Regions from separate parts of the Aestuariibius sp. HNIBRBA575 genome, predicted to be linked through region 1. Evidence: riboswitches for the same ligand, from Rfam matches in the RefSeq annotation. Region 1 holds a riboswitch; the other holds the start of a gene.

The links. Region 1 has a riboswitch for cobalamin ahead of AB1F12_RS00180 (ABC transporter ATP-binding protein). Riboswitches for the same ligand answer to the same signal wherever they lie in the genome.
Region 2: it holds a riboswitch for cobalamin, as region 1 does, so the genes downstream of both, AB1F12_RS12950 (energy-coupling factor ABC transporter permease) here and AB1F12_RS00180 (ABC transporter ATP-binding protein) in region 1, are expected to answer to the same signal.

The regions. Positions count from the first base shown of each region.
Region 1 is NZ_CP162414.1:28,234-43,913, forward strand. Features, by position in the region: gene AB1F12_RS00150 (thermonuclease family protein) at 1-197, shown strand, start outside; gene AB1F12_RS00155 (ribbon-helix-helix domain-containing protein) at 255-434, shown strand; gene AB1F12_RS00160 (hypothetical protein) at 675-947, shown strand; gene tnpB (IS66 family insertion sequence element accessory protein TnpB) at 1,495-1,662, opposite strand; gene AB1F12_RS00170 (FecCD family ABC transporter permease) at 1,822-2,832, opposite strand; gene AB1F12_RS00175 (ABC transporter substrate-binding protein) at 2,890-3,825, opposite strand; gene AB1F12_RS00180 (ABC transporter ATP-binding protein) at 3,838-4,620, opposite strand; cobalamin riboswitch at 4,908-5,126, opposite strand; gene AB1F12_RS00185 (siderophore ABC transporter substrate-binding protein) at 5,305-6,195, shown strand; gene AB1F12_RS00190 (ABC transporter permease) at 6,196-7,074, shown strand; gene AB1F12_RS00195 (iron chelate uptake ABC transporter family permease subunit) at 7,124-8,005, shown strand; gene AB1F12_RS00200 (ATP-binding cassette domain-containing protein) at 8,005-8,700, shown strand; gene AB1F12_RS00205 (siderophore-interacting protein) at 8,697-9,485, opposite strand; gene AB1F12_RS00210 (DUF6525 family protein) at 9,548-9,844, opposite strand; gene AB1F12_RS00215 (Rrf2 family transcriptional regulator) at 9,948-10,355, shown strand; gene AB1F12_RS00220 (hypothetical protein) at 10,658-11,428, shown strand; gene AB1F12_RS00225 (class I SAM-dependent methyltransferase) at 11,466-12,668, shown strand; gene AB1F12_RS00230 (NAD(P)/FAD-dependent oxidoreductase) at 12,665-13,906, opposite strand; gene AB1F12_RS00235 (TRAP transporter permease) at 13,908-15,680, opposite strand, start outside.
Region 2 is NZ_CP162414.1:2,561,656-2,577,335, forward strand. Features, by position in the region: gene cbiB (adenosylcobinamide-phosphate synthase CbiB) at 1-524, shown strand, start outside; gene AB1F12_RS12935 (lytic murein transglycosylase) at 583-1,752, shown strand; gene AB1F12_RS12940 (hypothetical protein) at 1,802-2,176, opposite strand; gene smc (chromosome segregation protein SMC) at 2,245-5,700, opposite strand; cobalamin riboswitch at 5,900-6,124, shown strand; gene AB1F12_RS12950 (energy-coupling factor ABC transporter permease) at 6,154-6,831, shown strand; gene cobW (cobalamin biosynthesis protein CobW) at 6,905-8,008, shown strand; gene AB1F12_RS12960 (GNAT family N-acetyltransferase) at 8,005-8,454, shown strand; gene AB1F12_RS12965 (hypothetical protein) at 8,469-8,612, opposite strand; gene cobN (cobaltochelatase subunit CobN) at 8,690-12,418, shown strand; gene AB1F12_RS12975 (hypothetical protein) at 12,585-13,796, shown strand; gene cobO (cob(I)yrinic acid a,c-diamide adenosyltransferase) at 13,909-14,517, shown strand; gene AB1F12_RS12985 (NADPH-dependent FMN reductase) at 14,700-15,230, shown strand; gene AB1F12_RS12990 (asparaginase) at 15,290-15,680, opposite strand, start outside.

The sequences.
Region 1 (15,680 bases):
TGGCCGCAACCAGCCAGCTAAAGCGCCTTGTGCATGGTAAAAAAAACCGTTGCCAGATTATCGCCCGTGACAAATACGGGCGCACGGTTGCCCGTTGCTATCTTCCAGACGGGCGCGACGTTGGGGCGCTGATGATCCAAAGCGGCCACGCTAAGGAAATGCGCGGCTTTTCCCGTGGGTATTATTCAAATCTATAGGATGGATTCGACCGCCGCCGCTCATGTATACATGTTACCATGCCTAAGGAAAAAACAATGAGCTACGTTGCACCGAGCCGACAGGGAAAGACGCTCATAGGAGCGCATTTTGACCCTGAGATAAAACGCGAACTAAAGACCATCGCGGCGCATGAAGACACCAGCATACAAGCCTTGCTTGAGGAAGCCATTTCCCTGCTTTTGCGTGATCGTGCGGCTAAGCTGTCTGATGAGTAGGAGTATATAATGGGATTTGTTGGATGGGTTCTAGTCGGGCTTGTCGGTGTTGCATTCTTTGCTTTTCGTGCGTTTTCCTCTAACGCACATTAGCATGAAACTTTAGCCGCGAGCCATCAACGGAAGATTGACTAAATACCTCGCCAAGTTGCGCACAATAAATCCGTTCATTTACCAATTCTTGTCAATGTTCTGCGTGAAGAATTCCCAGACGAAGGAAACGAGATCACGGTGCTTTCCTTGTCTGATTTTTATGACCGAATAGCGATTTGGATAAGCGCTTATGATGGCAACGGCAGTTCGGGCGTACACAGAGAGTTTGTGCAGGATGGCAGGCGATTTAATGACGGGCGAACTTACCAAGAATTGGTGCAGGGTGAAATCGTCGGGCTTGCACCTGCCCCAGTTGCCCGCGCCGCTAGAGCGGATTTTGCGCAATGGTGGGACAAAATGGATCGTATCATAAAATTTACCACTGAAAAGGCGCTGGCCAGTGGCTACGTGGCCACCTAACACCCCTCACAGAAATCGTTGCTTCCACAACCTTCCAAGTGTGGTTACGCCAAATCCTGCCGAATTCATCTGCCAACTCTTACAATGCAAAACGATGGACCTGAATGTGGGGCACCTGAAGGCCTCTCCAGCCACCAGGGCCGCAACGCTCAGCGTAGGCGCGAAGAGCTTGATTTCTCTGTATTTGCGTTAGCGATTCTGGGTCACCTTCACCCAAGTTCAGAGCAGGCTCATTGTCTCGCAAGCGTTCAAATATCCCGTCTTCTTGCAAGGCAAGCCAACACGCTACTGGTCGCTTGGACGGGCGAACGATCGTCTTGCCTGTAGTTTCCGTGAAGAGAAGCCGCTTGAGGGCTCGAAACGGCATCCCGACATTGCCAACTCGCTGCGGGTGTGGCGCTGCGTTGTTCCTCGGCGCTGGGACGGATGACGGGAACATGTAGACGCATGGCGGCGGCAGACCATACGGCCCCAGCTCAATCTACCGATCCGGAGCTGTGACAAGCTACGGACATGGCCGCCCCACAGTTCCACACAACAAGCCCGTCTATCTAAAGCCTTTCCCTTCGATGCGCTTGTAAGTCATGATCAACCCAATTCCATCCCAGACTATAGGCTTCAAACGATCGGCAGGTTTAGAACGAAGGATGAAGACTGCGCCGTTGAAAGCGTCGAGATCAAATTCATTCCAAAAGATCGCAGCCAACCCATCCATACTTTTGCAGAAGTCGTCCGTTGATATAATCCCTGCGAATTCCGGCTCGTCCAAAGTGTCCAAGTGAGAACGCACACGCAGACAATGTCTAAGGGTCGCATTATATTTACATCAGGATAGCGGCAGAAACGGTTGCATCAGCGGTGCCCCAAAGTGGGTTTAGGTATGTGACAATCGTCGCCGTAGGAACCAGACAAAGAACACCCCGCCAATCAGGCCCGTAACGATGCCGATCGGCATATCATCTGGTGCCATGATCGTGCGGGCAATGATGTCCGCCCAAACCAGGAACACCGCGCCGCAGAGCGAGGATACGGGCAATAACCGGCGGTAATCGCCCCCGACCAACAGGCGCACGATATGGGGGATCATCAATCCGACAAACCCGATGATCCCTGAAAACGCGACCATCACACCGGTGATCAATGCGCCAATGACAAACACCGTCAACCTGAACCGCGCGACCGGAATGCCCAACGTGGTGGCGGTTTCATCCCCGATGGTCATGGCGTTCAATGTGCCAGATTTGAGCCATAAATAAGCGCCGCAGATGAACAGGATGGTCGCCGGATAAATCAGTTGGTCCCATTGTGCCAATCCCAGCCCGCCTAGCATCCAGAAAACCACCGTATGTGTGGCTCTTGGATCGCCGAGAAAAATCAAGACATTGGCGGCGGACATGACGATGAACGACACAGCCACACCCGCCAGAACCAAACGGTCTGCGCTGGTTGCAGCCGCAAATTGCGAAACCGCCAAAACAATGAGCGTCGCCCCAAGGGACCCCAAAAAGGCCAGCAATGGCACCGTCAACAGACCCAAGAATAACCCGGTATGCAAAAGGGCCAAGATCGCGCCGAACGCCCCCCCCGCCGAAATCCCGAGCAAATGAGGATCCGCCAATGGATTGCGGGTCACCGCCTGCAAACTGGCGCCCACCATCGCTAGGCCAGCCCCCACAAAACAGGCAAGGATGGCGCGTGGAAACCGGATGTCCCAGACGATGGCTTCACGGCCTCTGGACCAATCCTGCGTGATCGTGTCTGGGGCAATCTTGTTGATCAAAATGCCCCAGACCGTGCCCAGTGGAACCGATACCGCCCCAACGCTGACCGCAATCGACAAAGACCCCAACAGGACCAGACCCCCTAGGATCGTGGCCCCCCACATGCCGCGCGGCTTTGGTGGGCGGGGTCGGGATGATTGCGGTGACAGCGTCATAATCGGTTACTCAGCCCGAAACGCCGCGGCCAAGGTTTTGACAGCGTCGATGTTGCGCGGCCCCGGTGTTGCCTCAACATATTCCAGCACCACGAACCTATCATTGCGCACGGCGTCCATGTCGGCAAAGGCAGGGTTTGACATCATGAATGCGCGTTTCTGGTCGGCGGTCACTTCGCCGTAATTCACGATCACGATGACTTCTGGGTTGCGTTCAACCACAGCTTCCCAACCGATCGTGGCCCAGCTTTTCTCAAAGTCGTTCATGATGTTTGTGCCGCCTGCCGCTTCGATCAGCGCATTGGGCATGGCATAACGGCCGGCGGTAAACGGGACGTCTTCGCCGCTGTCATACACAAAAACACGTGGGGGGGAGTCCATTGCGGGCAATTCCGCAAGGAATGTATCCAGCTCGGCTTGGTAGGTTTCGATCAGCTGTTCGGCCCGGTCGGAAACGTCGAAAATCGCCCCAAGATTGCGCAGATCGGCATACATATCCTCCATGGATGCGGCGTCTTTTTCACCGATATGGATGCAACTTTCGGTTAGTTCGTAAACTTGGATGCCAAAAGGTTCCAGCGTTTCGGGGGTGACTTCGCCGCCCACTTTCATCCCGTAATTCCAGCCCGCAAAGAAGAAATCAGCATCCGCGCCGATCAGAACCTCTTTGGAGGGGTATTGCGATGACAATTCGGGCAGTTCGGCCACGCCTTGGGTCATTTCGGCGTCCAGCTTGTTCCATCCGGAAATGCCCGTATAGCCAACCATACGATCCGCAAGCCCCAGAACCAGCATCATTTCTGTGAGGTTCACATCGTTTGAAATCGCGGCCTGAGGGGGCGTTTCAAACGTCACATCACGTGCACAGCTTTGCACGGTGGTTTGGGCCATGGCGGCGCTGGAAATGGACAACGCCGCCAATGTCAGAACGGTTTGTTTCATCAGGTATCCTATTCAAATTGGTAGATTAAACGAAAAATGGGACTCGCCACTCAAAGCGAGGTGATCGCGCTGGGCGTCAACTTGGAACGTGGTGGAAACCAACCTATCCGTGAGCAAAGTCTGAGGCGGGCCAAATCCCTGTGGGTGGCCATCCTTTAGAACCAGCACATCGTCGCAGACACTCGCGGCCATATTCAGATCATGCAGCGACACAACAATGGTCAGTCCCAGACTGCGGATCAGGGAAACCACTTCGAGCTGGTGACGTACGTCCAGATGGTTTGTGGGCTCATCCATAATCAAAACTTGTGGTTCCTGCGCCAATGCGCGCGCCACCATGACCCGCTGTCGTTCACCGCCGGATAAGGTGCCAAAATCGCGATCTGCCAGGTTTTGCAGGCTCAGCGTCGTCAAAACCGTATCAATGATGGTTTCGTCGCCGGTTCTGCCGGTGGTGAACCGGGTTAAATGCGGCGTTCTGCCCAGCCGCACGATTTCCCTCACCGTCAATCCAAATGCAGAGGCCTGCTCTTGTAGCACGGCTGCGATCCGCCGTGCGCTGTCACGGGCGGACATGGCCCAGATGTCTTGGCCATCGATGCGCACCTGACCGGTTTGCGGTTTCTGAAACCGGTAAAGCAGCCGCAACAACGTGGATTTTCCAGCGCCGTTGGGCCCGACAACGCCCAACACACGCCCCGCTGCAACGCGAAACGTGGTGGCATGCAAAACAGGTTGGGATGATTTCGTGGGCGCCCAGCTCACGTCGACCACTTCAAGCTGCGCGACGGTCATGATCGGCATCCTTGATTGGTGAAACAGCCCTTTTCGCCCAACAGGGCAGTGCCACAACACGCGCCGGATACGCGGACTGTTTGCCGCGCATTCAGAACCGTTTCACGGCCAAACAAAAATGAAATTTCAGCCCCTAGGGCCAGAGTGTGACAAGGTCGCCAATCCATTTCGCCCTCCGCAAATATGCGGGATGCAAAGCAGATAGGTCGTGACCAACGCGCGTTATTCGAGCCGCCATCATGATCTCCTAACCAGACACCCCGTCTGGGTTGAGTTGCATTGACGACACCAAAATGTCGCCCGATGGCAGGTCTCCTGACTTGCGGATCAGCGTTTTCCCGAACCTTCCCGGGCCTTGCGGCTCAGTGGTGCTCTTCGGGTCAACTCTCCGCTTACAGTTGCGGGGGCAGTTACGGATTTGGCGCTTTTGAGCTCTTCCTTACCGTATTCCCTTTTCATCCCAGACGCATATTCGCCGGCTGGAAACCATCTGTGGGTGTTTTGAAATATCTGGGCGGGCGCGTCAAGTCTGACAGCGTGGGCAGATAAGCCGATTAAAATAGTCGGATAAGTTAAGGACGCGGCTTAAACGCGCTGGACAACCCAATTGGTCCTGCCTATGCAAGGGGCGTTCGCAAAGCCAACCATTTTGGTCAGCCATGCCTTTGATCAAGGATGACTGATATGCTTCGCGCAATTTCCCTTTGTTTTATGACGATGGCGGCCCCTGTTTTTGCAGAAACGACGACCATCGAAACCTATGCCGGGCCCATGGACGTATCCGTTTTGCCCGACCGAATTGCGGTGTTTGATATTGCTGCATTGGACACGCTTGATGCGCTGGGCGTGGCCGTGCACGGCGTCGTATCGCCGCTTTATGTCGATTATGTCCAACATTCGGTGCAAAATGCGGACAATGTTGGCACGTTGTTTGAACCCGATTTCGAAGCCATCGCCACAGGCAATTACGACCTGCTGATTGCCGGGGGGCGATCATCCCGTGTGGCGCTCGATTTGACAAAAATCGCACCGACCATCGATATGACAATCTGGGAAGATACCGTCGGGCAGGGGCTCGACCGGCTGGACGCCTATGGGGATGTTTTTGGCAAACAAGCCGAGGCAGCTGCATTGCGATCCGCATTCCAAGACGCGTTGGATACGGCAAAACAGGCGATGTCAGACGAAGGTAACGCGTTGATTGTCATGACAAACGGTCCAACAATCTCTGCTTATGGGGCCAATGGTCGGTTTGGTTGGCTGCACACAGCCATGGACATCCCAGAAGCCGTCGCCGCAGTAGAACAGGCCACCCATGGCGAAGCGATCAGCTTTGAGTTCATTCTGGATGCAAATCCGGACGTGTTAATCGTCATCGATCGCGCCGCGGCAATTGGCCAGGACGGTGTCACCGCAGCCGTGACGTTGGACAATGAACTGGTGCGTCAAACGACGGCTTGGGCCAATGGCAACGTGATTTATCTGAACAGCGCAAATGTCTATATTTCCGGTGGCGGCATTCAGTCGATGACACAAATCGTTTCCCAATTTGCAGCGACGTTTTCGGATGGCTGAATGACGGATATATACTGGTTTGGGGCGGGTGTTTTTATACTCGCTCTTTTATCGATTGGGTCGCTTTTCGTCGGGGTGATTGACCTGACATTTACGGATATATGGCGCGATCCACAGGCGGTGCGGTTGATCGGGATCAGCCGGTTTCCCCGCACAGCTGCCGCGCTAATTTCAGGCGGCGCATTGGCCGTTGCGGGCAGCGTGATGCAAATGCTGGTGCGCAACCGGTTTGTCGAACCAATGACGGCCGGAACCGGGCAGGGCGCAGCATTGGGCGTCTTACTGGTCACGATCTGGATGCCGCAGGCGACGATTTTCACCAAAATGGCACTGGCATCTGTGACCGCGTTGATATCGAGCCTTGGTTTTCTGGCGATTGTGCGCCGTTTACCCCCCAGCCAGCCCCTATTGGTGCCTTTGGTTGGCTTGGTTTATGGCGGGATCATCGGCGCTGGTGTGTTGTTTGTCGCGTACCAAGCGGACCTGCTACAGTACATTTCCGTCTGGCTGAACGGCGAATTTTCGGGCGTTTTGCGCGGGCGCTACGAATTGTTATGGCTGACTGGCGCCGGGGCGGTTCTGACCTATTTTGCCGCAGATCAGTTTGCGACTGTGGGCATGGGGCAGGCGGTGACAACAGTGGGCATCATTCCTTTTGTCGGGCTGGTGGTGCCCAATATCATCTCGCGTTTGCGTGGCGATAACCTGCGCCGTACCTTGCCTTTGGTGGCAGTGTTGGGCGCGGTTCTGACGCTCGGGTCTGACATGTTAGGGCGGGTGATCCGCGCACCGTTTGAGATCCCAGTTGGGACCGTTTTGGGGGTCACGGGGGCTGTAATCTTCCTGTGGTTAATCTATCGGGCGCCATCCTATGAATAGGCGATTGTTTTGGCTGGCCTCACTGTTTTTACTCTGTTGCGCGGCGTATATGACGCTTGGCGCACGAGGCCCCATCGGGTTTGTGCTGGCTTTTCGCGGATCAAAGCTCGCGGCATTGATATTGGTGGGAATTTCGATTTCAACCTCAACCATTCTGTTTCAAACGGTCACACAGAACCGCATTTTAACACCGTCGATCATGGGATTTGACGCGCTCTATGTCCTGATCCTGACGGCGGCTGTGTTCTATCTGGGGGGGATGACATTTGCGGGGATGTCGGACCAGGTGATCTTTGTGGGGGCGGCAGGAGCAATGACTTTGGCGGCGCTTTTGCTGTTTTCGACAATGTTGCGGTCAGCGCAAAACAACCTTTTGAGGATGATCCTGACGGGGATCGTTTTTGGGGCCTTGTTTCGAGCGCTGACAGATTTCATGCAACGCCTGATCGACCCCAATGAATTTTCCGTCGTCCAAGGCGCGTCCTATGCCAGATTTTCATTGATCGAAACGGAATTACTGTTGGTCGCGGCGTTGATTTTGGGCGGGGCGATGCTGTGTACATGGCGGATGCGATTCTCATTGGATGTCATGGCGCTGGGCCGGGAAACGGCTGTAAATCTTGGAATAGACGCCAGCAATGTGCAAATGCAGGCGCTGATTTTAGCGGCCCTTTTGGTGGCTGTATCCACCGCTTTGGTTGGGCCTGTCGCGTTTTTGGGACTGTTGGTGGTCAGTTTGGCGCGGCTGACCACACCGGTTGAAAATCACGGCGTCCTGCTTTGCAGCGGCGCGCTGATTTCGGCCATCACATTGGTCGGTGGGCAAACCATTTTGGAACGTGTTTTCCAACTGGCCTCACCTTTGTCGGTTGTGATTGACCTGATGGGCGGTGCGTTTTTCCTGTTTCTCCTCCTCAAAGGACATCGCTGATGATTTGCGTGCGCAACCTATCCCATCAGATCGGCAACAGTTTGATCCTAAACGATATTTCCGTTGACATTCCGCAGGGCAAGGTCACGGCGCTGGTGGGGCCAAACGGGCAGGTCACCGTGGGGCCTTTGACGGTTGGGGCGTGTTCCAACCGGGAATTGGCCAAATATCTGTCGATTTTGCCTCAGATGCCGGATCAGGTGCCGCGTTTAACGATCCGCGAATTGGTGTCGTTTGGCCGCTATCCCTATCACCAAGGCCGCCCCAACCCGCAGGAGAGGCAAAAGGTGGACGCCGCGCTGAATGTGTTTGGATTGGCCGAATTTGCCAATCGACCGATTGCGGCCCTATCGGGGGGGCAACGACAGCGTGCGCAGATCGCAATGATATTTGCCCAAGACACCGACTATATGCTGCTGGATGAACCGTTGAACAATCTGGACATTGCCGGAGCGCGGTCGTTGATGGCGCTGCTACGACAATTGTCTGATCAACATGGCAAAACGATCGTGATTGTGTTGCATGATATCAATGTCGCCAGCCGCTATGCGGATTGGTTGGTGGCGATGGATGCTGGCCGGATCGTTGCACAAGGACCGCCAAAACAGACTGTGACCCCCCAGTTTTTAAGGGATGTTTTTCGCACCGATGCGGATATCCACCACATTGACGATGTGCCGGTGGTCTTGGTCTAAGCTGCGGCTTCGGCGCGTTTCATTTCCTGATGTTCGTCTTCGATCAGCCCGATTTTCCAATAACCGGATATATAAGCATCTGCCTTTGGCACGCCCCGACGGTTGATGATTTCGCGGCGCAACGCTTTGATCATGCTGCTTTCTCCGGCGATGCAGGTCTGTACGCTGCCGTCAAATTCCGGCAAGGCGGCAATTAAATCAACGCTTTGGGTTGCGGGCTGGGCGGGGTCTGTGTGCAAAATCCAATGCACCTCGACGCCCTCTGGAGCCTGTAGCTCTTGGCGATCATCCAGGGAAAGAACCTCAAAGAAGGCCACGCCTTTGGCATCACGAGGCATCGCATTCAGGGTGGCCGCCGCGACGGGTAGGGCGGACATATCCGCCGCAATCACATAGGTATCAGCGTGAAAATGAGCGAGCTTTATCGGCCCCGGCCCGGCAAACCCAGCAACGTCACCGACGCGACAACGACGGGCCCACGCGCTGGCGGGGCCGGTATCGCCATGATCCACAAAATCAATGTCGATTTCGCCTTTCTGGGGGCGAATGTGGCGGATCGTATAGGTGCGCATATCAGGGCGCGGCCCCGTCGCCAGCTGGGTGCTAAAATCAGCTTCGCTCTGATCTGGACGTGGCAGGAACAGCTTAAAATGTGCGCCTTCGATACCCTCCCCCAACGGTGCGATCCAATCGGCCACACAGGTCACGCGGATCATATGGGGCGTCACCCATGTCTTTGCGCAGACACGCATCACACGCGGGGGGCGTTTCGGGGGCACGGCCATTTGATTTTCCTTTGATAGGGCGTAATCAGGTGCAAGTGACCCGCGACAGGGGCCAAATTTTGTTAGCTCATCGTTTTCTGACAGATTTTGTCGGAAAAGAAAAGAGCATGTTCATCCCGCGCAAGCGTTTGCCGCTCGGAGCGCTGTAATAAAGCAAGCGTGTCATCCGCACTGAGCCCTTTGGCCTGAGCGCGCTGCCAGATTTTACGCGCTGAACTGGGCGACCAAGGCAGCGCCGCCTGACAGAGCCAAGCACGCAACACAGGCGGTAAAGTGTCATAGGTTTGCATTGAATTGCGCGCACGGCGCTTGCCGCGCAGGCTTGTTTGCCCCAAATTGCCAGAGCGATGAATGGTCATGGTGTTGGCCGAGAATGGAAAATGTCGCTTATGTAACTAGCTAAGTTACTGAATGCTCGCAACAGTGAATGTTGCGTGATGTCAAAGCGCGAGGAGTAGAGCCGTGAAACGAAACAGCCGTCTGTCATTGGCTTTGCACACCCTGAGCCACATGGCCTCAGACCCGGATAAAATGCGCACATCGGCCGATATTGCCGATCACGCGGGCACAAACCCGGTTGTTGTACGGCGGGTGCTAGGCAAACTGCGCGAGGCCGGTTTGTTAACGTCAGAAAAAGGCCATGCCGGGGGGTGGCGGTTGACTCGAAATCCGGCAGAAATCAGTCTGGCGGATGTGTATCTGGCGCTGGATGAACGGCTGGTCGCCAGCAACACAACCCAAGACGCCCCCAGCTGTTCGGTTGAAAATGCGTTGCATCAACGGGTTTCAAGCGTGCTAGAAGATGTCGAGCAAAGTCTGATTCAAAAGCTGTCTGAGACATCCATTTTAGAGGTGCGTCGCGCACCCTAAGCCCTGCCACGATAAGTGATCCATGCGCTGGGCTGATTGATTGAAATCCGTCCATTTAACATAATGTTAATCATTCTGGACGGATGCCCCTGCTTTCCGGTACGCTGCCACGCAGACATTGGTGGAAATGGTGGCAACACCGGCCGGGCATTTTTCCGGCATAACGCATGCCGCGTTGTTTCTGCGAAAACGTCGTTTTTATTGTTGTAAGGTTTGACCCCCGCACAATGACCCAACGGGTTAGACTGCTGTGGACTAAATATTTGTAAGGCTTGGCCTGCTGAACGTAGAAGGAAACCGGGATGACTGAAACGCCCCGTATATCAGAATTTGAACGTGCAATTGACCGCCATGCGCATGCGGAAAACACCCGGCATGAGGTCATCCGTTCCTATTACCGCGTACGCCAGACCCTAGGATATCTGGGGGTGTCGCTGCCCTTTCTGCTGATGCTGAGCAGCGCGGTCAGCAACGCCGAACTGGAACCGTCTCTCAGCGACTTTTTCCACACGATTTCGCGCGACGTGTTTGTCGGCGTGTTGTTTGCAATCGGAACCTTTTTGGTCATTTACGAAGGATATGAACGCGAACCGGGCGAAACCTTTACCGATAATTGGCTGGCGACGGTGGCCGGACTTTCGGTGTTTGGCGTGGCGCTCTTTCCAAATGAAAGCCCATCCGGTCAAGTGGCCGCTCTAACCCAGCAATTGGTGGGGATCGGCATCAGCCCAATCATTCATTATTCGAGCTGCCTTATCTTTTTCTACTGTATGGGGCATTTCTGTTTGTTCCGCTTTTCCAAAACCAAACATCCGGGGCGCCGTAAATATTACATCGCCTGTGGGTGGACCATCGTTGCCTGTGGTACGATGCTGGCGATCGCATCCTATTGGAAACAGATGGGACCGCCGGCTTTGACGGCGTTTGTTTTGGAAAACAATGTGGTGTTCTGGGTCGAAGCGATTGGCGTTTGGGCGTTTTCATCTGCCTGGGTCATCAAAGGGCGCGGTGATCAGGAATTGTTGGCGGCCTTTCCAATCAACAGCACCCGGCCAAAACACACCCAATCTTAAACCCGACCGCGCGCAACGCGCCATCAGGAGAAACATTATGTGGGCCAAACTGGCAGACCATTTTTTGCGCAAAATCATCAAAAATGGTGAATTACGGATCACGTGGCCGGACGGCTCAGAGGCAAAATACGGTGATAGGGTCGGCATTTTTTCGGCGATCCATATCCATGATCCCGCTTTGGCCCGCAAATTGGTGTTGAACCCTGAACTGGCCATCGGCGAAGCGTATATGGACGAAACCCTGACCATCGCTGAGGGGGATTTGGCCGGGTTTATGACGCTGGTTGCTACAAATGCGCGCGATCATGGGGTCGGCCATATGAAAACCGCAGCCACAGGCGCTCGCACGATTTTACGCCAGATTGCCCAGAATAACCCCCTGCCGGTTGCCCGAAAAAACGTCGAAATCCACTATGATTTATCGACCGACATGTACGAATTGTTTCTGGACAAAGACCTGCAATATACCTGCGGATATTTCAAAGATCCGGGCATGACCCTAGAGGAATCTCAGGATGCCAAAAAGGCCCATATCGCGCGCAAACTATGCCTGAAACCGGGAATGCGCGTGCTGGATATCGGCTGTGGCTGGGGGGGGATGGCGCTGACTCTGGCGCGTGATTACGGGGTGCATGTGACCGGCGTGACCCTGTCGATTGAGCAGGTGAAATACGCCCGCGCCCGCGCCCAAGCCGAAGGTCTGACCGATAAGGTCGAGTTCAAGCTGCTGGATTACCGCGAAGTGTCCGAAACCTTTGATCGGATCGTTGTTGTGGGCATGTTGGAACATGTGGGTCAGCCGCAATACGGGACTTTTTTCGGCAAAATAAAGCAAAACCTGAAACAAGACGGGATCGCGATGGTGCATGTCATTGGCCGCAGCACGCCGCCCGGCCGCACGAGCCCTTGGTTGCATAAATATATTTTCCCGGGCGGATACACGCCCGCCCTGTCCGAAGTGTCCCGCGAGATTGAGAAAAAGCGTTTGGTGGTCACGGATGTCGAAGTGTGGCGCAGCCATTATGCGCGCACGGTGCAACATTGGATTGATCGGTTCGAAGCCAATCTGGACCCAATCCGCGACATGTATGACGATCGGTTTTTGCGCATGTGGCGGTATTACCTGATCGCCAGCGAAATCAGCCTGACCGAATTGGGCATGTGTATTTTCCAATACCAAATCACCCATCATCCGATGGCGGCCCCCATCACGCGCGACTATATTTACGCACAGGATTAGAACCGGGCCGCACGAAAGGGCGACAGGTCAATATTGGTGGGTGTGCCCGTGGCGATATCAGCCACGATACGACCGGTTTTGGGCGCCATCATCAGCCCATAATGGCTGTGGCCAAATGCGCAAATCAATCCGGGTAGATCCTTGCATTCTTCGATCAAAGGCAGGCTGTCTGGAAAGGACGGCCGGATGCCCATCCACGTATCAGGGGTTTTGTGCTTTAGGTCGGGGATCATGGATTGGGCGATCTGTTTCAGCGCGCGCAGTCGGCCCGGGTTTGGTGGCGCGTCGATCCCGGTAAATTCCGCCACCCCCGCAATGCGCACTCCGCCATCCATTGAACTGGCAACCGCATGGGCATCCGTATCCATGATCGAATTGTTCAGATGCAAATCCGCATCGCCAAAGGACACGTGGTATCCCCGTTCCGCCGCCAGAGGCAGGGATATGTTGAACCGTCTCAGCAATTCAGCGGACCAGATGCCGGCGGCCAGCACCACTTTGTCAAAGGGATGCGTGCCCATATTGGTGATTACGTCCCAGCCGCCAGAAACAGGCGTCAGGTCCCGAACCGTTTCGCGGCAGATCTGCCCACCCAGAGCCTTGATTTTGTTAGCAAGCACCGTGCCCAGACGCCCCGGATCGCGCGCGCGGGCCTGCCCTTTGATCAGGATCGCGGCTTGAAAATCATGTGACAGGTTGGGTTCCAGATCCCTTAGATCAGCGGCGTCGATCCGTTCCAGATCGGCCCCTTTTTGGCGGCGCATTTTGTAGCCAAGCGATGACAGGTCAGCGTTACGCGCATCACGAAAAGCATGCACATACATCGCGTCGGCAATCAGGTCATCGTGGCCCGTGCCCCGCAGCAATTCCCGATAAAGCGTCACCGCATCGCCGCAAAGCAATTGCATCGCATCGGAATTGGCCTGCGCACGGTCAAGGCGGCTTTCGCGTAGAAACCGGATCAACCAGGGCAAATATCCCGGCCCTTGGCGCATCGACACGCCCGCCGGACCATTGGGGCGCAGCAACATGCCCGGGATTTGTTTCCAGATTCCGGGCATGGCCTGCGGAATAATCGACCAAGGCGAGATGATCCCGGCATTGCCAAATGACGTGGCCTGACCGGGGGCATCGCGTTCAATCAGCGTCACACGATGCCCCGTGTCCAGCAGCGAAATGGCGGCGCAAATCCCGATGATCCCACCCCCGATCACGCCCACATGTTGTTTGTCCTGCATGTCAGGCAGCAGCCATTGATGTTTGCCGCTTTGCCAGAAACTGCAGGATGATGGCGGGGCTGGCAATCAGCAGCGCAACCAGATCGGCAGACAGGCTTGGGGCGATGAACACCAACCCGGCGAGGGCACATTGGACGCGATTGATGGCCCCCATCGGTGCTAACCAATAGCCGACTACAGCGGCCGATAGGGCGACAACCCCGGCGATACAGCTGGCGGCCGAATAGGTGAATGTCCACAAATCAAACCCGGTTGAGGACACAAATAACAGCACCGGCGCATAGACAAAGGCCATGGGCGCTACGATTTTGCCCAACCCCAGCGTAAACGCCGAAATCCCGGTTTTGAACGGGGGGGAATTGGCAATCGCCGCCGCCGCATAGGCCGACGTGCAGACCGGTGGCGTGATTTCGGCAACAACTCCGTAATATAGCACAAACAAATGGCTGGCGATCGGTGGGATGCCTAGCTGCGCCAAGGCGGGCTGAGCCACGGAAACCAACATGATATAAAGCGCGGTTGTCGGAATACCGGCCCCCATCAGGATGCAGGCAATCGCGATAAACACCAGCGACAGGAACAATTGCAGGTCTTCGACCGCAAACAGGGCAAAGTCGCCAAAGCTCAGCAGGTTATAGATATCTGTCGCCAGATTGCCCGCGCCTTGTGTGACCATAAACCCGATGCGGAACCCGATGCCGGTCGTGTTGATCACCCCAACGACGATGCCCACCGCCGCCGAAGCCGCGCCAACGGCCAGCGCATATTTCACACCCGTTTCAACGGATTCAGACATTTCGGGCAGCAGGATGCGGTTTTGCGGGTTCAGGGTTGCGACCGCCGTACCAGATAGCAAAATCAACGCGGTGAAGGGTTCAAATCCGCCGCCGATGAATTTCCAGATCACAAAGGCCCCAAATGCCACGGCGTAGATCAGGGATGGCGGTTCCTTTAGCCGGGACATGCCCGCGACGATGGCCAGCGAAATCCCGCAGAATGCCGACATAAACGGCGTGTAGCCGCTGAACAGCACCCAAAGCAGGCCGATCAGGGGGATGATATTTGCCCAACCTTCGCGCCAGACATGGGCCAATTGCGGCAATTGTTCCTTGGCCAGACCTTTCAGGCCCAATTTACGCGCCATCAGGTGCACGACGGTGAACACACCGACATAATGCAGTATCGCCGGAAAAATCGCCGCGATCACGATGGTTGTGTAGGGCAGCTCTAGAAACTCGGCCATGATAAAGGCCGCAGCCCCCATGATCGGCGGTGTGATCTGCCCCCCTGCCGATGCGGCCGCTTCGACGCCGCCGGCGAAATGGCCGGGATAGCCCAACCGTTTCATATTGGGGATGGTAAGCGCGCCGGTGGATACGGTGTTGGCCACCGAAGACCCCGAAATCGTCCCAAAGAACGCCGATGACACGACGGACACTTTGGCGGGGCCGCCCGTATAGCGCCCCGCGAGGATGGTGGCGTTATCAATGAACAACTGACCCAACCCCGTGCGCTGGGCGATCACGCCAAACAGCACAAAATGGAACACGATGGTCGACACAACCCACAGGGTGACACCAAAGATGCCTTCTTGGGGGAAATACATCGACGACACAAAGGTGCGGAATTTGACACCCGGATGCTGCAACAGGCCAGAAAAATAAGGCCCAAACAACGCATAGACGATAAAGAGCGAAATGATCGCAGGTAGAACCCAGCCCAATGTGCGCCGCGCGATGTCCAACACCAGAACAATGATAACAACCCCAAAAAA
Region 2 (15,680 bases), 800 kb from region 1:
CCCCAGCCATTGCCCGTTCCGCCATTGAATCCGCCGCCGAAAATCAATCCGACGGGGTCATCGCCCCTGCATTTTGGTTTTTGGTGGGCGGCCTGCCCGGTCTGTTGATCTACAAAATCACCAACACCGCGGACAGTATGATCGGCTACAAAACCGGTCGCCATCTGGAATTCGGCTGGGCCGCAGCCCGGTTTGACGACTTGCTCAACCTGATCCCGGCCCGCCTAACCGCGTTGTTCATCTGGATCACCGCCCCCCATTGCGGTGGATATGTTGCGATCCGCGACGATGCGGCATTGCATCGATCCCCCAATGCGGGCTGGCCAGAATCAGCCATGGCGCGCGTCCTGAATGTCGCATTATCCGGCCCGCGCACCTATCACGGCCGCCTGCGCAACTATCCTTATGTCAACACAACAGGCCAGCATGATATCGGCCCAGATGCGATAGACGCGGCGGTTCAGACCCTGTGGCGATCATGGGCCGTGGCCTTTGGCGTGGTTCTTATGGTCATGATTTTCTGACCTTTGTCGGCTTGGATGATCCTGTTACCTTGCCCAAAACCCTCTGAAAGGAAGCTTTATGCGCCTCGCCCTATCCCTTGCCGCCACTTTTCTGGCAGGCGCTGTTTCCGCTCAGACATGCGGCGGCACCTTTGGTGCCTTTGTCCAAGACCTGAAATCTGAGGCCACAAGTCGCGGCCATTCTGCGTCCAATGTGGATGCGTTTTTTGCATCCGTGCGCCATGACCCCGCCGTCATTCGCGCGGACCGGTCCCAAGGCGTGTTTCAGCGCGATTTCGTCGACTTTTCCCGCCGCCTTATTTCTTCGAACCGGGTGCAAAACGGTGCGTCTTATGGGCAGCGCTATGATGCGATATTTGATCGGATCGACACCGAATACGGCGTTCCCCGCGGAGTTTTGCTGGCCTTTTGGGCGTTTGAAACCGACTTTGGTCAGGTGCAGGGTGATTTTAACACGTTAAACGCTCTGGTCACTTTGGCCCATGATTGCCGGCGTCCAGAATTGTTCCGCCCTCAGGTCTTTGCGGCCCTGCAATTGTTCGACCGCGGTGACTTCAATCCCGCCACGACAACCGGCGCATGGGCTGGCGAAATCGGCCAAGTGCAAATGCTGCCCGCCGATATCCTAAAAAATGGTCGCGATGGCGATGGGGACGGTCAGGTTGACCTGAAACGGTCGTCACCCGATGCCCTACTGTCAGGCGCTGCTATGTTGCACGATCTGGGTTGGCGCGCCGGTGAACCATGGCTACAAGAAATCACCGTGCCCTCGGATCTGGACTGGCGCATGACCGGGCTTGATACCGAAATGTCCGTCGGCCAATGGCAGGCGCTTGGCGTGAATGCGCGCACCGGATCATTGGCACCGGCCAGCATGCAGGCATCTGTCCTATTGCCCATGGGGCGCAACGGCCCCGCCTTCCTCGCCTATCCCAATTACCGGGTCTATTTTGAATGGAACCAAAGCTTTGTTTACGTCACCACAGCCGCCTATTTTGCCACCCGTTTGATGGGCGCGCCGGTTTATGACGCGGGCAATGCCGAAACCGGACTAAACGGCGATCAAATGAAAGAGCTACAACGCAAATTGCAGGCGCGTGGTTACGATGTGGGCGGGGTTGATGGCATCCTTGGTGCGAAAACCCGTAGCGCGGTTCAGGCCGAACAGGCCCGCCTTGGCCTGCCCGCAGATGCATGGCCCACGCCTGCTCTCCTCAACCGTCTATAACGGGCTGGCGGGAGGGGCGTCGGCAAAGCCGCGCGTCTCTTGCCACCCGCTAAGGGCGCACTGGAAACCGCCCACCTTCTTGGGTGATCACCACCAATCGGTCCCCTGATTTCACGTATAGATCACACCGCGACAGCCCATTTTCATAGGTAACGCACACCACGCCGTCATCTGACAATTGATAGGTCCCAAACGACGTTGCCCCACCATTGATATCCGACAATGTATAGGCATAGCCGCCATCGGGGGAAAACTGCGCTTGCCCATCATCATAAAACACCAAAGGTCCGGGCATTATGGCCGCCTCCAGCGTGGCTCTGTCCAGGCGCTGATCAGTCCCATGAACGGCCCAGTCCTGTGCCAAAGCTGGGGATGCTAAAACGGGGGTCGCGGCCAGCAAACTGGCCCAAATAAAATTTTTCATATCCCAGACATACCGCATCCGCGCGGTCTGACCTTTCACATTTGTGTCAGGCAGAATGATGCCGCCATTTAGGCCACCAATTGTTCGGCTTTTTTCAGATCCACAGACACCAATTGGCTGACACCCTGTTCGCCCATCGTCACCCCAAACAACCGGTCCATACGGCTCATGGTGACTGCGTGGTGGGTGATGATCAAAAACCGCGTATCGGTGCGCCGCGTCATTTCATCCAGCAGATCACAGAACCGCCCCACATTGGCGTCATCCAGCGGCGCGTCGACCTCATCCAGCACACAAATCGGCGCGGGATTGGCCAAAAACACCGCAAAGATCAGCGCCATCGCCGTCAGGGTCTGTTCCCCCCCCGACAACAGGCTCAAAGTGCTCAGTTTTTTGCCCGGTGGTTGGCACATGATTTCCAGCCCGGCTTCCAGCGGGTCATCGCTTTCGACCAGAACCAAGTTCGCCTCTCCGCCGCCAAACAGATGGGTGAACAGCACCGAAAAGCTGCGATTCACTTCTTCGAATGCGGTCAAAAGCCGTTCACGGCCTTCTTTGTTCAGGCCCGCAATCCCAGTGCGCAACGCTTTGATCGCCTCTTCCAGATCCAGCTTTTCTTTGACCAGCAAATCATGCTCATCCTGGACCTCTTTGGCGTCTTCTTCGGCGCGCAAATTCACCGCCCCCAACGCGTCGCGCTGCCGTTTCAACCGATTCACATCTGCCTCAATGGCCTCAGAGCTGGGCATTTTTTCGGGGTCAGCATCCAGACCTTCCAGCAAATCTTGGGGCGTGGTTTCCAGCGTTTCCATGATCCGTTCTGCGGCGGCATCCACGGTTTCACGCGCCCCGTCTGCGCGGGCTTCGGCGGCGGCGCGGGCTTCGCGGGCCTCAGATGCCTGACGCTCTGCCTCGCGTTCGGTCACGGTCATTTCGCGCAGATCAGTTTCCGCCTGTGCCAACTTATCCGCACTGGCCTTGCGCCGTGTTTCTGCCTCTTCGATCCCCGTGGCCAGCTCGGCGCGTTTGGCCGCAATTTCGCCCGGCGCTGCACTGGCCCCTTCTAATTCCGCTTCGTTTTCGGCTTTGCGATCCGCCAGTTCAGCGGTGCGTTTATTGGCGGTTTCCAATCGGTGACGCCAACCCGACACGTCTTTGGTGATCTGTTGGCTGCGTTTGGTGCGCGCATCGCCTTCGCGGCGCAATTCGTCATGGGCCGCACGGCGGGTCATCATGGTGATCCGCGCGGCTTCTACGGCCATTTTGACCTGTTCCACCTCGTCACGCGCATCATCCAGATCACCCAGCTGCGCCACCGCCGCTTCGGCTTCTTTCAACTGCACCCGCGCGGCGGATGCATCTTCTTCGTGGCGGCGCAACGTCAGGCCAAAGGTTTCCAACTTGCCTTCGGCCATGTTTTTATCAGCATCTGCACGGCTAAGCTCACGCGCGGCGTCGGCCATCAACCGATCCGCATCCCGTCGGGCTTGGCGCGCGGCTTGGTCGGCTTCGGTTAGGGCCGTCAGGCGGCGGGTCAGTTCGGAATGGGCCAATTTAGTGCCATCCGCGCGGGATTTGGCGTCTTCTAGGTCGCGTTTCAATTCCACCAACCGGTTCAATTGCTGCAATCGCAACGCTGCCGCAGATGGCGCATCCTCGGCCCCGGCGCGGAACCCGTCCCAGCGCCACAGATCGCCCTCTAGGCTGACCAAGCGCTGGCCGGGTTTCAGCGTGCCCTGTAATTGCGCGCCCTCAACCCGATTGACCAGCCCCACCTGCCCCATGCGGCGTTCCAGAACATCTGGAACCTTGACGAAATTGGTCATCGCCTGCACGCCATCTGGCAGGGGTTGTTGCGACAGATAGGTGGGCAACGCAACCCAGCCGGTCACCGCGTCCATATTGATTGCAGGGGCGCGCAGATCATCGGCCAAAGCCGCGCCCAGCGCCTTTTCATAGCCGCCCTCAACGGTCAGCTGATCCATGATCTGGCTGCCTTCGGGGGCGTCGCGATCCACCAGTTTGGCCAGCGCGTTCACCTCTGCCATCAAAGCGTTCGCCTCGCCCTCAGCCTCGGAGCGGGCCACGCGCGCATCGCTTTCGCGGCTTTGCGCTTCGGCGCGGGCGGCTTCGGTTTGCAGTAGTGTTTCTTCGGCGGCCGCCACGGTGGTGGCGGCGGCTTCGGATTTGGCTTGGGCGGCGTTCAGATCCTCGGCGGATTTGGCCAGCGCGGCCTTGGCTTCGGTGCTGGCAATGCGGGCGCGTTCGGCGTCGCTTTCGTTGCGGGTCAGTGTTTTCTGACTGTCATCCAACAGACGTTTGGCCGATTGGTGCCGCGCTGACAGACGTGCCATATCTTCGGTGCGCCGGGTCATGTCGCTTTCGCGTTCTTGCAGCAATTGCGCGGCGTCTTGGGCCTGTTTGTCGGCCTCACTTAGCTTTTCGTCGTGGCCTTCGCTGGCTTTGGCCAATTGATCGGCCTCCCAATCCAGCCGTTCAATCGTTTCGCCTGCATCTTTGTTCAGCCCGGCTTCGCGGTCGATGTCACGGGTCAATTGCGCAATGCGGGATGTCAGCGTTTCGATTGTATCTTGGGCGCGTTTTTCCTGATCCGCCAAGGTGTCACGCTGCACTTGCAAGCGTTGCAGCACTGCGGCGGCAATTGCTTCTTCTTCGCGCAACGGTGGCAGCACGTCTTCTTGGGCGGTGCGGGCTTTGCTGGCTTGACGCGCGGCCCCTTCGGCGGTGGCGGCCGCAACAGTGCGTTCCTTCAGATAGGCTTGGGCGGCGGCGCGGGCTTCGTCGGCTTCTTTCCATCGGCGATACAGCAGCAATCCTTCGGCCAGACGCAGATTGCCACCAATTTCGCGATACCGGGCGGCCTGTCGTGCCTGGCGGGCCAATTGCCCCAATTGCCCGGCCAGCTGTTCGATCACGTCATCGACACGGGTCAGGTTTTGCTCCGCGCCTTTTAGCTTCAGCTCTGCTTCGTGGCGACGTTGATACAGGCCTGAAATCCCGGCCGCCTCTTCTAGGATGCGACGGCGGGCTTTGGGTTTGGCGTTGATCAGTTCAGAAATCTGCCCCTGCCGCACCAAAGCCGGGGAATGCGCCCCGGTGGACGCATCCGCAAACAGCATCTGAACATCGCGCGCGCGTACATCTTTGGCCCCGACTTTGTAGGCGGACCCCACATCGCGGGTGATGCGGCGGGTGATTTCCAACAGGTCATTGTCGTTGAACCCTGCCGGGGCCAGCCGTTCGGTGTTGTCGATCTGCAAAACCACTTCGGCGAAATTGCGCGCGGGACGCGATGATGCGCCCGCAAAAATCACGTCTTCCATGCCGCCCCCGCGCATGGCGGTGGGGCGGTTTTCGCCCATCACCCAACGCAACGCTTCGAGCAGATTGGATTTGCCACAGCCATTTGGACCCACCACCCCGGTCAGACCATCGGTGATGATCAGATCGGTCGGATCGACAAAGCTTTTGAAGCCGTTGAGCCTGAGTTTGGTGAACCGCAATGGGGCCTCGTGTGATTCTGGTTGATCGTAAAAGTCTGATCAGGGCAGGCATCTGTGTCAATGAAAGACCCCCGTATCTGGGATAACCTGCCCACTTATCCACAAGATATTGCGGATAATCGCCGATATCCGCCCTCAAAATGCGACGTTATTGCCCCCCATCGCGTCGGAATCCGGCTTGACCCAAATGGGACGTTAACCCACAAAGGCCCGACATGGTTCCCGATGAGGGGTGCAAAGCACCTTGAGGGATCAAAAGGGAATATGGTGCGGACCGATCCAATCAGGAGGTTCAATGCCACAACCGCCCCCGCGACTGTAAGCGGTGCGCGTCCGTCATAGGCCACTGAGGAACACATCCTTGGGAAGGCGACGGAGGCCACGACCGCAAGTCAGGAGACCTGCCATGTGTAGACATAACCACCGTCGGGGATGACGGTAAAGGAGAGAGATATGCATATCGAACCTGGCGTCGTACACGGCGCCAAAATGGCACTGAGCGTCGCAACCGCAGCTGGCTCGGCCACAATCGCCGCAAAATTGATCTGGGACAGCCTGAAGGATAAGGGGCCGATTTCCCTGATCGCGCGCAGTGCCATCGCCACAATCTGTGTGTTCATTTTCTTCGAAGTGTTGCCCCATTTTGCGGTCGGTATTTCCGAAGTGCACTTTATTTTGGGCACCACATTGTTGCTGGTTCTGGGCACAGCCCCGGCTGCGATTGGTCTGGCCGCAGGTCTGGCGCTGCAGGGCATGCTATTTGCCCCATCTGATGTACCGATGTTTACAGTGAACGTCACAACATTGCTGATGCCGTTGTTTGCCATCCATTTTGTCGCCAAAAAAATCGTACCCTCTGACATGGCCTATGTTGATCTGTCTTATGGACAGGCGTTGAAACTATCAGCCGCCTATCAGGGTGGCGTGATCGCATGGGTCGCATTCTGGGCGATTTATGGTCAGGGTTTTGGCGCAGACAATCTGGCATCGGTTGCCTCTTTTGGCTTGGCCTATGCATCGGTTTTGTTGATCGAACCAATTGTCGATCTCGCGGTTTTGGCAGCCGCCAAAAAACTGAACAACATGAATGGATCCGGATTGGTTTCTACGCGTCTATATAACGCGGCCTAACCCTATCTGATCACGACATTCTTACGCCGGCGGCCCTTTTGTCGCCGGCTTTTTCTGATTTTAGAGGTCTGTCATGCCAGCCAAAATACCCGCCACTGTTGTCACCGGTTTCCTCGGAGCAGGGAAAACCACATTGATCCGCCATATGTTGCAAAACGCCAATGGCAAACGGATTGCGCTGATCATCAATGAATTTGGCGATCTGGGCGTGGATGGGGACATCCTAAAGGGGTGCGGGGACGAAACCTGCACCGAAGACGACATCATGGAATTGTCCAATGGGTGCATCTGTTGCACTGTCGCCGATGATTTTATCCCAACGATGGAAAAGCTGCTAGAGCGTGAAAACGCCCCCGATCATATCGTGATTGAAACATCCGGTCTGGCCCTGCCGCAACCGTTGGTGCGTGCGTTTAACTGGCCGGGTATTTCCACCAAGGTCACCGTGGACGGCGTGGTCACCGTGGTCGATGGCAAAGCCGTGCATGACGGACAATTCGCCCATAACATCGCCGCCGTGGACGCCCAGCGCGCTATGGATGAAAATCTGGATCATGAAACGCCGCTGTCTGAGTTGTTCGAAGATCAGATCGCCTGTGCGGACATGATTGTGGTCAACAAATCCGACCTGCTAGAGGCGGATCAGGCTGATGCGCTGACGTCCAAACTGAAAACCGACAGTCGCGATGGCGTGCAGGTGGTGCGCGCCACGATGGGCGCGCTGCCCGTCGACGTGTTGCTGGGCCAAGGCATCGGTGCCGAGGCGGACATGGATGCACGCGGCGAGGTGCATCACCACCACCATGATGGCCACCACGACGATCATCATGACGACCATCACCATGACGATCACGATGGCGATCATCACCACCACCATCATCACGACCACGATCATGACGCCTTTGAAAGCTTTGTTGTCACCTGCGGCGAAGTCACAGATGCGGCCGCATTTGCCCAGCAAGTGGCCGACGTGATCCGGGCCAATGACATCCTGCGCCTCAAAGGGTTCGCCGCTGTGGCGGGTAAACCGATGCGCCTGACCTTGCAGGCTGTTGGTCCACGAGTGGACACTTACTTCGATCAGCCCTTTGGCGATCAGCCCCGCGAAACGCGGCTGGTTGTGATCGGTCAGGCTGGGCTGGATCACGCCAAAATCACGCAGGCCCTACAAGCATGATTTTGATCGAGCCGGGAAATCCACGGGATCCGCAAACCACGGCGCTGCTGAAACAAAGCCACGCCTTGATGCAATCCCTGTTCCCGGCCGATGCTTGCCTGTTTCTGCCCATTGATGCGCTTTGTGCCGATCATATCCGGTTCTTTGTGGCGCGTCAGGGGCAGACGCAATTGGGCACTTGCGCGATTGCATTGAAAGATGGCTACGCAGAGGTGAAATCCATGTTCACCACGCCCGACGCCCGCGGCAAAGGTGTCGGCGCCGCCCTGATCCGCCAAATCGAAGACGCCGCCCGCGCTGAAAACATCACTATGTTGAAACTGGAAACCGGCACGGGGCTTGACGCCGCGCACCGGCTTTATGAACGTTTTGGGTTCACCTATTGTGATCCCTTTGGCGATTACGAAGCCAGCGAATTTTCCGTCTTTATGGAAAAAACACTGTGACCCCGCCCATTGCCTTAGGTGTCGGTTTTGTCCGACTTAGCAGATTGCGCGGCCTTCATCCGCGCCAGCAATTCGGCTTTGCTGTCTTGCTGACCAAACGGCTTTTTCTTGGACCCATGTGCGTTATGTTCTTGGTGTCTGGGGGTGTTTTTACCCATTTTCGGCGCTCCTGCGGCTTTGTAATCCATAATGTCGTCCTCTCACTTGGCGCCCCTCTAACACGCAAGGTTTCCTGATGCACCTGCTTGCTGCGACCCCCGGATCCATTGACGACGGCAAAGAACCGGTCGATTTGGGCCAAACCCCTGCGGATGTGGTGGTGATTTCAGCCGCCGATACGGAATTGGCGGCGCTGTCACAGGCCCATGCGAATCGCGGCGGGGATCAGACATTGCGATTGGCTTCGATGATGCATTTGATCCATCCGATGTCGGTGGATTTGCATCTGGACCAATGCGCCACCAAATCCCGGTTGGTTGTGGCGCGGGTTCTGGGCGGTGCGGGCTATTGGAAATACGGATTTGAACAATATGCTGCGTGCCTGCATGAGGCAGGCATTCCCTTTGCCGCCCTGCCCGGCGACGACAAACCCGACCCGGAACTGCGTGAATTTTCCACCGTTTCGGGCGCGGATTATGACGCGCTATGGTCCTATCTGGTCGAAGGCGGCCCACAAAATGCCCGCCATTTCCTAGATTACACCACCACCATGCTAGAGGGCGGCGAAACACCCCCGCCCGCCAAGCCGCTGCTGCGCGCTGGCATCTATTGGCCCGGCCCCGGTCTGGCCGACATCGCCACCGCGCAGGCTGATTGGACCAAAGACGCGCCCGTCGTGCCGATCATTTTCTACCGCGCCTTGGTGCAGGGTGCTGGGCTCAATCCGATGAACCGGTTGACCAAAACCCTGTTGCGCGCCGGGCTAAATCCGCTGCCGATCTTTGTCGCCTCTCTCAAAGATCCGGTCAGCCAAGCGACCTTGGACACCCTATTTCGCGCCGCGCCGCCCAGCGTGATCCTGAACTGCACATCCTTTGCGGTTGGGTCCCCCCATGCGGGCGATGACAGCCCCGTTAACCCCCTCACAACTGAGGCCGCCAACGCCGCGCCGGTGTTTCAGGTTGTGCTAGCCGCGTCATCAGAACAGGTTTGGGAAGAAGGCCTAAACGGTCTATCCGCGCGCGACATCGCCATGAACGTCGCCCTGCCCGAAGTGGACGGGCGCATTCTGACCCGCGCCATCAGTTTTAAGGGCGAGGCGTTTTTTGACGATGCCACCGAATGCCCGATTGCCACCTATCAAGCGCGCGGTGATCGCATCGATTTTGTCACCGACTTGGCCAAAAACTGGGCGCGTTTGCGTGACAACAACGTGGCCGACCGCAAAGCCGCACTGATCCTAGCCAATTACCCCAACAAAGACGGGCGTTTGGCCAATGGCGTTGGGCTGGATACCCCCGCAGGCACGGTGCATGTGCTGACCCTGATGCAACAGGCCGGTTACACGACCCAGCCCCCCGAAAATGCCCAGGCGTTGATGGATCAAATCATGGCCGGGCCAACCAATTGGCTGACGGATCGTGCGGATAAACAGGGCGGGGAAATCCTGCCAATGGATGTTTATAAAACACATTTTGACGCGCTGCCCTACGCGTCCAAACAGCAAATCATTGATCGTTGGGGCGCGCCCGAAACCGACCCGTTTTTTGCCCCCTCAGATGACACCAGCACCCCCGGCTTTGCCCTGTCCATTCACCGATTTGGCAATGCCGTTATCGGCCTGCAACCGGCGCGTGGCTATAACATCGATCCGACCGATACCTATCATTCGCCCGATCTGGTCCCGCCGCATAATTACCTCGCGTTTTATTTCTGGCTGCGTCACCACTGGGGTGCGGACGCGATTGTGCATATGGGCAAACACGGCAATCTGGAATGGTTGCCGGGCAAAGCCATCGCCCTGTCGCAAACCTGCTGGCCCGAAATCACGCAGGGCACAACGCCGCATATCTATCCGTTTATCGTCAATGATCCGGGCGAAGGCACCCAAGCCAAACGCCGCGCCAGCGCTGTGATTATCGACCACCTAACCCCGCCCCTGACCCGCGCCGAAAGCTATGGCCCGTTGCGTGATCTAGAGGCATTGGTAGACGAATATTACGAAGCCGCCGGCGTGGACCCACGCCGCATCACCCATCTGCGCCGCGAAATCCTATCCCTGTCTGATGTAACTGGATTGGCCGCAGATGTAGGGTTTGACGGCGATGAGGATGGCGATCTGGCCAAACTTGACGCCTATTTATGTGAACTAAAGGAAGCCCAAATTCGCGACGGTTTACACGTGTTCGGTCAAAGTCCAACGGACCAACAGGAACGCGATCTGGCGATTGCGCTGGCCCGTGTGCCGCGCGGCGATGGCACCGGGGCTGATGCGTCTTTGCTGCGGGCTTTGGCGCTGGATCTGGATCTGCAAATTGATCCGCTGGATTGTGATTTGGCCGCGCCTGCCGGGCACAAACCAGACCTGCTCGCCCCGCTGACACCACAGACGTGGCGCACCAATGGCGACAGCGTTGAACGGCTTGAACTTTTGTCCCAATCCCTATTGCGGGACGGGGGGTGGGGCGTCGCCCAAGCAGACCAACGCGCGACACCACCGGGTCCGGCCTCAACCGCAGTTCTGAAAGAAATCCAATCCAATATCCTGCCGATCCTGCAATCCTGCGGCCCCAACGAAGGCGCCGCTGTGCTGAATGCCCTATCAGGGCAGGCCACACCCGCGGGCCCCTCTGGCGCGCCGACACGTGGCCGTCTGGACGTGCTGCCCACCGGCAAAAACTTCTATTCTGTGGACAGTCGCGCCGTGCCGACACCAACCGCATGGGCGCTGGGATGGAAATCCGCCAATCTGCTGATCGAAAAGCACCTTCAGGATCATGGCGACTGGCCGCGCAGCCTGTTGCTGACCGCATGGGGCACGGCCAACATGCGCACGGGTGGTGATGACATCGCACAGGCCTTGGCCCTGATGGGGGTAAAGCCCAAATGGGACGCTGCCAATCGGCGCGTCACGGGCTTTGACATCTTACCGATCAACACGCTGGGCCGCCCGCGTGTCGATGTCACGTTGCGTGTCTCTGGCTTCTTTCGCGATGCGTTCCCGCAATTGATCGCCTTGGTGGATTCCGCCGCCCGCGCCATTCAGCAACTCGACGAAACCCCGGATCAAAACCCCGCCGCCGCCCGCGCCAAATCCGGCGAAGCGACATCGCGGGTTTATGGTTCAAAACCGGGCGCTTATGGGGCTGGGCTTCAGGCGTTGATCGATGAACGTATCTGGTCGCAAAAATCCGACTTTGGCGATGCCTATCTGGAATGGGGCAGCTATGCCTATGGCGCCGGTCAGGACGGGGCCGCGGATCGCGCCGGGCTGGAACAGCGATTGACCCAGGTTGATGCCATTGTGCAAAACCAGGACAACCGCGAACATGACGTTTTGGACAGCGACGATTATTACCAATTCGAAGGCGGGGCCGCCGCCGCCGTGGCCACATTGCAAGGCCAAGATCGTCCGATTTATCATAACGACCATTCGCGCCCAGAACGGCCCGTCATTCGCACGCTAGACGATGAAATCGCCCGCGTTGTCCGGTCTCGCGTGGTGAATCCAAAATGGATCGATGGCGTCAAACGCCATGGTTACAAAGGCGCATTCGAAATCGCCGCCACAGTGGATTATCTGTTTGCCTTTGCCGCCACCACCGGCACGGTGCGCAACCACCATTTCGACATGGTCGAAGCCGCCTTTCTTGAGGATGACGAAACCCGCGACTTTATCGGGGATCACAACGCACCTGCCCTGCGTGACATTGCACAGCGATTACAAGAAGCGATTGATCGCGACCTCTGGCAACCCAAGTCAAATTCGGCCCGCGCCCGGATTGCGGGTCTGTTGGACGGATAAGCCCCCAAACAGGCGCAAAGCGACGTTTGAGACGCTGCAAACCGTGTCAGACCCCACTTTGGGTTAATACATTTCGCTTTTGACATATGTCAAAGCACTACCTTTCGATAACACATAACACTTTCCTAATGTTTTAATTTCGGCCCCCCGGCCAAAGGAGAGAGCCATGCAAACCCAAACCCGCCCGGCGGACACATATTCGCCGCTATATTTCCTCGCCTCGCTCGGCGCAGGTGGCCTGTCGGTCACGTTTTTCATGTATCTGATGTTCTGGGTGCCCCATCCCGGCAAACCCGTCCCCGTTTTCGAAGATATCATGGCCGCGTGGTCCACCGGTGCGCCCTTGATGCAATTGTCGATCGCGATCGCCGGTTTGGGCATTGCGGCGATGGCCTTTTTGAACCTGAAAATGCTGTTCTGGAACCTTGGCGCCTATGCCAAATGGTCAAAAACGGATGCCTATTCCAAACTGCGTCAAACCAATGGTGAAACCACGTTGCTGGCCATGCCGCTGGCCTTGGCCATGTCGGTCAATGGCCTGTTTATCGTCGGTCTGGTTTTTGTGCCCGGCCTGTGGTCCATCGTCGAATACCTGTTTCCGGCGGCCATGATCGCGTTTCTGACCATTGGCTATCTGGCCTTTCGAATGATTGGCCATTTTTTAGGGCGGGTGCTGGCCCAAGGTGGCGTGTTTGACGTCACTGCGCACAATTCCTTTGCCCAGCTTTTGCCCGCCTTTGCCCTGTCCATGGTGGCCGTTGGTCTGTCCGCCCCGGCCGCCATGTCAGGCAACGCAACCGTTGTTGGGGTGTCGCTGATCCTGTCGACGTTCTTTGGCACCATCGCGCTGCTTTATACGGTGGTTGCAGGCATCACCGCGTTCAGTTCGATGCTGCAACACGGCACCGCCAAAGAGGCAGGCCCAACCCTGATGGTGATCATCCCGATCCTGACCATCCTTGGCATCATGTTTCTGCGTCAAAATCACGGGCTGCACACAACGTTTGAGGCCCATTCAGGCGCTGCGGATAACCTGATGTTTCTGACCCGGTTCCTGTCCATCCAAATCACCTTTGGTCTATTGGGTCTGCTGGTGCTCGCACGCCAAGGATATGCGCAGGCGTTCCTGACCGGCGACGGCAACTCGCCCGGTTCCTATGCCTTGGTCTGCCCGGGGGTTGCCCTGTCTGTGTTGGGCCATTTCTGGATCAACAAAGGTCTGGTCGGCGCAGCTGTGATCGCGAAATTTGGCATTGCCTACTGGACGCTGACCGCCATCGCTGTCGGGTTTCAGGTCGCCATGGTCCTGCTGGTTCTGTACCTGAACCGTCGCCATTTTGGCCGTGCAAAATCAGGCTATGCCGTGCCCGCAGAATAATCCGGGCCAACACATACCCCAAAGGGCGTCACATTTTGCGGCGCCCTTTGTTTTATGCTTGCACATGCGTCTGAGGTGATCCTAGATCAGATAACTAAATCGGAGAGAGATCATGACTGAAGACGCAGACCGCCACGCGATGAAGATGGTCAAGAAGAAGGCCGCACGCGATAAAATCATGGCCACCAAGACCGACAAAAAGGGTCTGATCATGGTCCATACCGGCAAAGGCAAAGGCAAATCTTCTGCTGCGTTTGGAATGATTTTCCGCTGCATCGCCCATGATATGAAATGCGCCGTGGTGCAATTCATCAAAGGCGGCATGGAATGCGGCGAACGCAATCTGATCCTCGATAAATTCAGCGACACATGTGAATTCCACACAATGGGCGAAGGGTTCACTTGGGAAACCCAAGATAAAACCCGCGATATTGAAATGGCGCAGGCCGCATGGGCCAAGGCCAAGGACCTGATCCGTGATCCATCTAACACGATGGTTTTGCTCGATGAAATCAACATCGCAATGCGCTATGATTACGTGGACGTCGCCGAAGTGGTCGCATTTTTGAAAACCGAAAAGCCAGAGCTGACCCATGTGGTTCTGACCGGCCGCAACGCCAAAGAAGAGTTGATCGAAGCCGCCGATCTGGTCACGGAAATGGAGCTGGTCAAACATCCGTTCCGTTCCGGCATCAAGGCGCAGATCGGCGTTGAATACTAAGCATAGCCCTGCCCTGCGGGTTGATCCTGCGGGGCAATTTTTACAACATTTCTCCACATATATCGACAATTTAACCACTGATGTGCGCATCCGCACATGTAATCTGTGCCTATTCAGACCCAACTTTTGTTGCACCCCCGCCTGAAACCATTAGGTCTGTGTCAACAAATAGGAGAGTTACAATGACACGATTGCTAGGCATTTCCGGATCACTGCGCGCCGCCTCTACCAATTCTTTGTTGGTCAAAGAGGCCGCCAGAATTTTTGATGCGGATCATTTTGACTTCGCCGATCTCAATGTCCCGCTTTATTCAGGGGACATCGAATCCGACATTGGCATCCCCGCCAGCGTTCAGCGATTGGCCGACCAGATCGCAGCCGCTGATGCGGTGATCATCGCGACCCCGGAATATAATAAATCCATATCTGGCGTGCTTAAAAACGCGCTCGATTGGGTCAGCCGGGTGGATGGCAATCCATGGGCCGACAAACCCGTCGCTGTGATGTCGGCAACCGCTGGCCGCAGCGGCGGTGAACGTGCCCAAGACGTGCTACGCCATGCCATGCGTCCGTTTCGCCCCAACCTGATCCCCGGCAACGAAGTGCTGGTGGGCGAGACCAGCAAGCAATTTGACGAAACCGGCACCCTGACAAATGAACGCTATATCAAGGCCGTCACGGGTCTGATGACCGCCCTAAAATCCCAACTGTAACAGCCATTTTTGTTGGCAATAATACTCAAATCCCCACCCGTCATCCGCATGGGTGGGCATTAAATCGTCAGTTCCGCCAACGGTGCGGCCAGCCGCATTTCACCCACTTCGATGCCACGCCAATTGCGCAACGGACCGTGGCTGCGTTTTAGGGCCATTGGGTGATTTTCATCCAACACGCCGATTTTGGACAACAACGCCGCGATTGCGGCTTCGGCGCCGCGGGTGCCACCATCGGTGACCTTGAGCGCGATCCCAAATCCACGGCCCGGCACAATCGCGACAAACACCGCCTCGGCGCCGGTTTTGATCGCCGCCAGCCCATTCATCGCCCGCATCAATTCGGTACAGGCGCGGGTTTCCCCGGCGACCAAATCAGGATGTTTCATCATGGCCGCCGTCAATCGCTGCTGGGCCTCGGCCCGCGCATCGGATCGCTGACCGGCACTG